Linked DNA regions of Luteolibacter flavescens. The protein of the gene in region 1 interacts with the protein of each later gene in a pairwise test. Links are inferred from orthologs where the notes say so. Each region holds a gene or a part of one and is shown on either strand. Other genes may lie near its edges.

Region 1 (4,372 bases):
GCTGGCTAACCTGTCAAAGCCGACCGGCTGGCTGATGCACGTGTCCCTCTGGACCGCAGTGGCGCTGACGCTGATCTCCGGCTGGAACTACGTCTGGAGCAGCCGCGGCCTGCTGAAGGCGAAGTAAGAGCCCCGCGCCGCTGGCGGCGTCACAGCTTCGCCTTGATCTGCGCCAGCACGGAGTCAAATGCCAGGCCCTCGGCATCGGGCTGGCGGCTGGTGGAGACGAAGCGCGGGATGACGCCCGGAGGCACGCCGAGACGCTTGTCGAGCTTCACCGGATCGAAGTCCGGGATGAGGTCCGTGCGATGATATTGGATCGCGAGGCTCACGGAGTGGAGGTCGAAGCCGTTCCGCTTCGTATTCCCGGAGAGCCGCATGAGGCTGTCCCACGTCGCCTGGAATTTCGCTGGATCCACATCCACCACGAAGATGATGCCCGCCGTATCACGGACGAGCAGCTCCTCCGCGGCATTGTATTCCATGCGCCCGGTCAGGGAATGGACCGCCACATTCAGGAAGCGGCCGTCCGGCAGGGTCTCGGGCTCGGTCCACTCGACACGATGGACGTGGAGCGCGCCGATGGAGTGCTCGCGGACGGTCGCCGAGCCATTGCGCCCGGCAATGGCTCGCAAGATCGCAAGCTTCCCCGTATCGGCCGCCCCGGTGAGGGCGACCTTCACGGAAACCTGACGTCCGTTTTGCTGGACCGTCATGCCGGGGGGACGACAGGCCTTACAGCTTGCCCAGTTCGCGGGCGACGATGATGAGCGTTTCCTTCACGCCCGGGGCGAAGCTGCCGTCATTCTGGATGGCCAGGACGACATTGCCTTCGCGGATGAACTCGATCGGCGTGTTGCCGGCGACGAGCTTCACCTGACCGGCGGGGAAGCCGAGGCTGTTGATGATCTTCTTGAAAGCATCGACCGTGGCGACCTCGGAGGCCGGAATGCGGGCGACGTGGCGGATGCCGGAAAGGCCACGCGCACGCTGGAGCATCTCCTCGGCACCCAGCTCGCGGTCCACGCCGAAGATGGCGCGCAGGGCAAGCTGGCGGATCGAGCCGGAGTCGAGATCGATGGAGGAGTCGCTGGAAGCGGCAGGCGAGGACACCGGGGCCGGTGCAGCGACCGGAGCCGGTGCAGGCGCGACCTCCGCGAGGGCGGCGGCAGCGGCAGCAGCCACGGCGGCCGGGGCTGGAGTGGTCGCAGGAGCGGCGGCGGGCTCGGCACCGAAGCCGAATGGACTGGAGGAAGCGGATGCAGCAGGCACGGGCGGAGGGGAGCTGGCAAATGGGGAGGAAGCAGACGCCGGAGCGTCAAACGGAGAGGGATTCGAAGACTCGGCGGCGAACGGCGAGCGGGCCTCTGCAGCCGGGGTCTCACCCGCGGCAGGACGGCGCTCGGGGAGCTTCACCGGACGCCCCGGCTCATTCGCCAGGCGGGTGGGATGCTCGTCCTTCATCGCGGCAAACGGAGACTCAGGCTCCGAGACGATGGCGAACGGGCTGGTGGCCGGACCATCGTCGGAAACGGCGAACGGGCTCTTGGCGGGAGGGGCTGGGGCGAACCCTTCCTGGGGCTCGAAAATACCGCGGCTGCTGTTCATGGGGCTGACTTTTGTTGGAAAAACAAGCTATCGGGGGGATTCGATAGCTTCGGCTTCCCGAAAAGTCGAGCCCTCAATCCCCACCGGATGTCATTCGTCCGCAGCGAGACGCCTCAACTTCCGGCGCAGGCTGATCTTCGTGGCAGGGGCCACGCGGTCGATGAAAAGGATACCATTGAGATGATCCGTCTCATGCTGGATCGCGCGGGCGAGCAGGCCGTCGGTCTCTATCTCCAGCACGGTGCCGTCGAGTTGTGGCAGCTTCGCCTTCAGCGCGGAGGGCCGGCTGACGTCGGCGCGCACGTCATGGATGCTCAGGCAGCCCTCGGTGTCCTTCTCCTTCGGGCCGGTGAATTCCAGCTCGGGATTGATGAAGGTCAGCGGCATGATGGACTCCAGCGGAGCGTCTTCCCCGGCGACCTTCAGGAAGGTGATACACTCGGGATCATGCGCCACATCGACGACGGCGAGGCGGATGGCGAGGCCGATCTGCGGCGCGGCCAGCCCGACGCCATTGGCGTGGTACATGGTTTCGAGCATGTCGGCGGCGAGCTTGCGCAGGTCGTCATCGACCTTTTCGACAGGCTTGCAGCGTTCGCGGAGGACGGGATGCCCGTATTGGACGATATCGAGGATCATTGCGAGGGACTCTCCGCATCCTGCGGCAGGCGGATGCGGGCGGGCACGTCCTTAATCGCGATGCCCGCGCGGGTCAACGCGTCCCACACGCCGAGCAATTTCTCCAGTGGCACCTGCTTGTCCGCCTCCAGCTCCAGCTTGCGGCCGGGATTCTCCTTCGTGAAGGCCTTCAGGTAGGAGTCCAGCAGCAGCACGTCCGGCACGGCCACGGCGTCGAGGGTGATCTTCCCTTCCTTGTCGAGCGAGAGGACGGAGCGGGAATCCACGACCTCGGAGCCGGTGATCTCCTTCAAGGTGGGCAGCTCGATGGGGAGCACGCTGCGCGGCTTCTTGAAGGTGGTCGAGACCACCAGGAAGATGAGGATGACGAAAAGCAGGTCGATCATGGGGACCACCGGGACCCCACGGGACTTGCGGACGGGCTGTTCGAATCGCATGGCGGCCGGCGGATCAGGCGTGGGCTTGCGCGGCGGGCATCGAGGACGGGCGGGCCGTCGAGGACGGGGCCTTCTCACAAGTGCGGGCGAAGCCTGCGAGCAGGCCCTCCAGACGGGCCACGAACATGTCGATGCGGCGGAGGAAAATCGCGTGGGCGACGATGGCCGGGACCGCCAGGCCGAGGCCGAAGACCGTGGTATTCAGCGCCTCGCTGATGCCGCGCGAGACCAGCGTGGGATCCGGGCTTTCGCCGAGACCGCCGAACATGACGACCAGACCGCTCGCCATGCCGAGGAGACCCAGCAGCGGGGCCAGGCTGACAATCACGTCGATGGAAGACATGCCCGCATGCAGCCGCAGCACCTCCTCGCGGGCGGACGCCTGGACGGCATCCGTGATCTGCTCGCGGGTCTCGCCGCGATGGCGGAGGGCGACTCCGCAAAGACGGGCCAGCGGCGTGCGGCCCTCCTTGATCTCATCGAAGAGCCCGGGGCTCGCCTCGTGGTGATGCTCGTACTCGCGCAGCTTCTTCTCCAGCCCGGCGGGCACGATGAGCGAGCGGCGCAGCGAGAGGATCTTGAAGAAAATCGAAGCCACCATGACGAAGGAGCATAGCAGCAGCAGGATCATGCAGTAGCCGCCATCGGCGAAGAACTGCCAGAGCTTCTCCACGGCACTCTTTTCCGCAGCGTCGGCGGTGGTGGCAGTGGCGGCGAGGAACAAGGAAAAGGACATGAATTAGAAACTGAAACGGTAGAGGAGTTCGAGCGGCTCGCCATTGAGCTGCTTCTTCAGGTCGGCCGGCATCGCGGGGATCTCGGCGTCATTGATGGCATTGAGGGTGAAGCCCTTCGGGATCGCGCCGACCTGCAGCGCCTCATCGACGCGGATCTCGCGGACCTTCCCCTTCGCATCGAGCGTGAAGCTCATGGTGAGCATCCCGGGCGTGATGAAGTCGCGGTTGCGGAGGCAATTGAGCTGCCACTCCTTCTCCACCGCGCGGCTGACGGCGGCGTGATAGCGGCCGAGCACGGAATCCTCCACATTCAGCGCGGAGCGACCGGTGCGGTTGATCGAGCCGACCAGCTTGGTCTTCTTCTGGTTCCCGCGGAAGCCAGGGGCATTCGGATTCGCATTCGCGCTCGCGGCGGGTGGCTTCGGCTGCTCGGCCACGGCCTTTTCCTCGGGCTTCTGGCCATCGGCGCGGCGCTCCGGCTGGGCGGGCTTGGTTTCATCCTCCGGCTTCGCCTCCTTCACCCGGCGCTCCACGGGCAAGGGACCTTCCGCGAAACGCTCGCGGGTCGCCTCGGCGGGCTTCTCCTCGGAGTCGCTGGTGCCGTCGAGCTTCGCGGTCTCCGCCGGCGGCTCGGTATTCGGAGTGTCGGTGGGACTTGGCGGGACGGGAGGCACCTCGGCCGCAGGGGCCGGAGGCGTGGGCGGGACAGGCGGAGTCGAGGCCTGCTCCGGCATGGGCGTCCGCATGCTGCGATTGATGCGGTCATGAGCGAGGTCGCCGTCCTGATAATTGCTCTGGGTGGTCTCCACCTCGTTCTCGTCGATCGGCTCGCGGCCCTTTTGCGCGATCTGGTCCGGCGCGGCGGCGTCCGGCACGTTATCGCTGGTGGCCTGCGTGTTCCGCTCCCCCATGAAGTCCGGCCGCTCCGGCACGACCTCCGCCTGATCCGGC
Region 2 (4,171 bases), on another replicon or contig:
GAGATGAAACGTGGCGGCCTGCCCCACCGAGGCGAGACCGCAATACTCACATCGTCCCGATGCTCGCTTGGTGACTTGCCGCCGCAAACTTGCGGAAATGGCCACGACGTCAGGCCTTGATGGTTTTGACTTGGGCCCCGAGCTTCAGGATCGACAGCGTGGTGGCGATATTGGCCAAAGCTTCCGCTTCCTTTTTCTCTGCCGGGCTCAAACGACCAAGACGCCCTTGCTCATCCAGAAGGTGATGCAAGCGATCATCGAGTGCCTTCGGAAAACGCAGGCTCGCAAGGCGAGCCGGCATGGGCACCGTGAGTTCAACCGTTCGGCTCATGGGGTGGAATACCTCTAGCAGAGAGCATTCGAAAAGGCAAGCCGACGGCCGAAATCCCAACGGCTGGTCATTTTCAATACTCCCGCTTCAACAGGTAGTCCGCGATTTCCCTGAGGCGCTGCGCCTTCTTGCCGAGCGGGAGGAGGGCATCCATGGCTTCCTTGGTCAGCTTGGCAGCTTCCTTGCGGGATTTCTCCAGGCCGAGGATGGCGGGGTAGGTGGCTTTCTCGACGGCGGCGTCCTTGCCCGCGGTCTTGCCGAGGACTTCGGTGGAGGCGGTGACGTCGAGGATGTCGTCGATGACCTGGAAGGCCAGGCCGAGTGCGCGACCGAAGACGCTCAACGCCTCGAGCTGTTTCTCGGTGGCATTCGCCGTCATCGCGCCGAGGCGGATGGAGCTGGTCAGCAGCGCTGCCGTCTTCGCCTCGTGGATCTTCACGAGCTGCGCCTTCGTCAGCTTCTTGCCCTCGCCCTCAAGGTCCATCACCTGGCCGCCGATGAGGCGGGTCGAGCCGCCGGTCAGCGCGAGTTCCGCGACATAGCTGCCGACCGGGTAGCGCTTGGCCGGCTGGGTCTGGGCGAGGATGAGGAAGGCTTCGGTCAGCAGGGCATCGCCCGTCAGCACGGCCATGCCTTCGCCATAGACCTTGTGGCAGGTCGGGCGACCGCGGCGCAGGTCGTCATCGTCCATGCACGGCAGGTCGTCATGGACCAGCGAGTAGGTGTGCAGCACCTCCACCGCACAAGCGGGCGGGATGGCCGCCTCCGGATCCCCGCCACAGGCTTCCGCCGCGGCGAGGCACAGGATGGGCCGCAGCCGCTTGCCACCGGCGAAAACCGAGTAGCGCATCGCCGCATGGATGGTGCCCGGCTTCTCCTTTGCCTTCGGCAAAAAGGCATCGAGGGCGGCATCGACTTCGGCAGCGCGGGTGGCGAGGTATTCCTTGAGATCCATGGCGACGGTTGAAAAAGGCAGTGACTCACCGCCAAGACGCAAAGGACGCCAAGTTACTCAAGAAAGAAGTCCTTCCTTGGCGAACTTGGCGTCTTGGCGGTTCCTCGATTTCAGAGGATTTCGGCGATCTGCACCGCATTGAGCGCAGCGCCCTTGCGGACCTGGTCGCCCACCACCCAGAGGTCGAGGGCATTGTCCAGGACGAGGTTCTTGCGGATGCGGCCGACGAGGCAGTCGTCCTTGCCGGTGGTGTCGAGAGGCACGGGGAAGACCTTGTTTTCCGGATCGTCCACCACCTGGATGCCCGGCTTGCCGGCGTAGGCGGCGCGGGCAGCTTCGACGTCGATGGGCTTTTCAAAGACCGCCGTGATCGAGACCGAGTGCGAGCGATAGACCGGCACGCGCACGCAGGTGCAGGAGACCTTCAGGTCGTCGTGACCGAGGATCTTGCGGCCCTCGTTCAGCATCTTCAGCTCTTCCTTCGTGTAGCCGTTCTCGGTGAAGGAATCGACCTGCGGGATCACATTGAAAGCGATCTGGCGCGGGTAAACGCGCGGCTCGAAGGGCTGGCCGGTGGCAATCGCCTTCACCTGCTCCTCTAGCTCCACGATGCCCTGCGCCCCGGAGCCGGAGACGGCTTGGTAAGACGACGCGATGATGGCCTTAAGGCCGAACTTCTCGTGCAGCGGCGCGAGTGCCATCAGCGAGATGATGGTCGTGCAGTTCGGGTTCGCGATGATGCCCTTGGGGTGATCCTTCGCGGCGGCCGGATTGATCTCCGGCACCACCAGCGGCACGCCCTCGTCCATGCGGAAGGCGGACGAATTGTCGATCACCACGGCACCCGCCGCTGCGGCGGACGGGCCGAATTCCTTCGAGATGCCGCCGCCTGCGGAAAACAGCGCGATGTCCACACCCGCGAAGCTGTCGTGGGTGAGCTCCTGCACGACGATTTCCTCGCCGCGGAACGGGATGCGTTTCCCTGCCGAGCGGGCTGAGGCCAGCAAGGTCAGTTTGCCGACGGGGAAATTCCGCTGTTCGAGACAGAGTAGCATTTCCTCGCCGACCGCTCCGGTGGCGCCTACGATGGCGACGTGCTTGGGTTCGCTCATGATTGATTTGGAGGGCGGGACTGTAGGGGCGAAAGTCGGCATGGCAACCGTATCGTGCGGCTTTGACCCAGTCCTGGAGCGCGTTTGCCGGGATTTTCCAAACCGGGGGAGGTGACAAACCCGTCGCCAATCGTCCCGTGTTTACGGGATTGCCTTGCAGCGGCGGCCCCTCCAAGCTTCGCCCGGCTGCCCCAGTCGCCCTCGTCTCCCCCATTATGCCAATGTCCACCGGACGCAAACAGGCCTTTTCGATCCAGGCGCTCCAGCTTCTGGATGCCGCATTGGTCTGGCTGGGCTTTTGGCTGGCGTCCATCCTGCGCGATCCCATCCGCGAGGCCTTCGGGCTGGGGAAGATGGACCGCTCGATGCTGGCGGACATGAGCTGGGTGCTCTACATCGCCGTGCCCTTTACCCCGCTGGTGCTGGAGCATTTCGGCTTCTACGAGCACATCCGCCGGAAATCCCGCCACAAGGCGCTGCAGCAGATCATCAAGGCGCTGGCCGTGATGGGCCTGGTGCTCGGCCTCATCTCCGTTTTCTCCCGTCTGCCGGAGGCGAGCCGCCTCATCCTCGGCCTTGGTGCGCCGGTCGTCGCCTTCCTGCTGCTGCTGCGCGACCGCATCACCAAGAAGCGCATGGTCATCCTTGATCGCGACGAGGGTCGCCGCGAGCGCGTCGTGCTGGCCGGATCGCCGGAGGACCTCGAAGAGCTGATCCAGGAGCTCGATCCCGAGTCGATCGAAGGCTGGAATATCGTCGAGCGCTTCGACCTTTCCTCCCGCCCCGTGGAGGATCTCTACGAACTCCTGAAGGTGGAGACCGTGGAGCGCGTGATCTTCGCCACCCGCCGCACCGCCTTCGACAAGGTGGCCCAGGCGGTGGAGGCCTGCGAGCTGCAGGGCGTGGAAGCGTGGATCGCCGCCTCCTTCATCCGCACCCAGATCGCGCGGCCCGTTTTCGACTCCATCGGGAACAAACCGATGCTCGTCCTGCGCTCCACGCCGGAGCTGAGCTGGGAGCTTTTGACGAAGGAGGCCTTCGACCGACTGGGGGCGCTCACCCTCATCATCCTCAGCTCGCCGCTGTGGCTCATCGCCGCCTTGGGCATCCGCCTCACCAGTCCGGGGGCTCCGGTTTTCTTCTGCCAAAAGCGTGCCGGGCACTACGGCAAGCCCTTCCGCATGTGGAAATTCCGCACCATGGTGCCGAATGCCGAGGCCCTGCTCGACAAGATCAAGGCCGAGCACGGCAATCACATGGAAGGTCCCGTCTTCAAGCTGGACCGCGACCCGCGCGTCTTTGCCTTCGGCGGCTGGCTGCGGAAGCTGAGCATCGATGAGCTGCCGCAGCTCCTCAATGTCCTGACCGGCGACATGAGCCTGGTCGGCCCGCGCCCTCTGCCGCTCTACGAGGTGGCCGCCTTCTCGGAGCTGGCGCACCGTCGCCGCCTGAGCGTGAAACCCGGCATCACCTGCGAGTGGCAGGCAGGCGGCCGGAACAAGATCACAAGCTTCGAGCAGTGGGTGGAAATGGACCTCCGCTACATCGACAACTGGTCGCTGTGGCTCGATTTCAAGATCCTGCTCAAGACCATTCCGGCCGTCCTTTTCGGCAAGGGCGCGAAGTAATTCCTGCCAGCAGGGAATTCCGCCTTGAGGAATGAGGCGCTACCGGCGGACGATGCGCCCCGCCCCGCCGCTCCTGCATGAAACTCATCAGTGGAACCGCCCACCGCGCGCTCGCCGAGCGCATCGCCGACAATCTTGGCACCCA

Evidence for each region.
Region 2: the proteins of def (region 1) and OKA04_RS21915 interact in binary tests that used the Escherichia coli proteins (3 or more experiments, as listed by UniProt). The link is inferred for Luteolibacter flavescens from one-to-one orthologs.

The regions. Positions count from the first base shown.
Region 1 is NZ_JAPDDS010000005.1:357,870-362,241, reverse strand. Bases 474-3,463 are described here. They hold def (peptide deformylase), read right to left. Parts: upstream 2,248-3,463; coding sequence 1,699-2,247; downstream 474-1,698. Other genes in these bases: OKA04_RS11550 (hypothetical protein), read right to left, coding at 3,424-3,463; OKA04_RS11555 (MotA/TolQ/ExbB proton channel family protein), read right to left, coding at 2,698-3,420; OKA04_RS11560 (ExbD/TolR family protein), read right to left, coding at 2,244-2,684; OKA04_RS11570 (hypothetical protein), read right to left, coding at 736-1,608; OKA04_RS11575 (hypothetical protein), read right to left, coding at 474-716. Outside these bases: pgsA (CDP-diacylglycerol--glycerol-3-phosphate 3-phosphatidyltransferase), read left to right, coding at 1-127; more of OKA04_RS11575, read right to left, coding at 150-473; more of OKA04_RS11550, read right to left, coding at 3,464-4,372. UniProt on the Escherichia coli protein: Removes the formyl group from the N-terminal Met of newly synthesized proteins. Requires at least a dipeptide for an efficient rate of reaction. N-terminal L-methionine is a prerequisite for activity but the enzyme has broad specificity at other positions.
Region 2 is NZ_JAPDDS010000017.1:74,768-78,938, reverse strand. The notes cover bases 398-3,364. They hold OKA04_RS21915 (aspartate-semialdehyde dehydrogenase), read right to left. Parts: upstream 2,399-3,364; coding sequence 1,397-2,398; downstream 398-1,396. Other genes in these bases: OKA04_RS21910 (sugar transferase), read left to right, coding at 2,620-3,364; OKA04_RS21920 (polyprenyl synthetase family protein), read right to left, coding at 405-1,286. Outside these bases: OKA04_RS24695 (HNH endonuclease), read right to left, coding at 1-105; OKA04_RS21925 (hypothetical protein), read right to left, coding at 110-331; more of OKA04_RS21910, read left to right, coding at 3,365-4,026; OKA04_RS21905 (ribose-phosphate diphosphokinase), read left to right, coding at 4,104-4,171.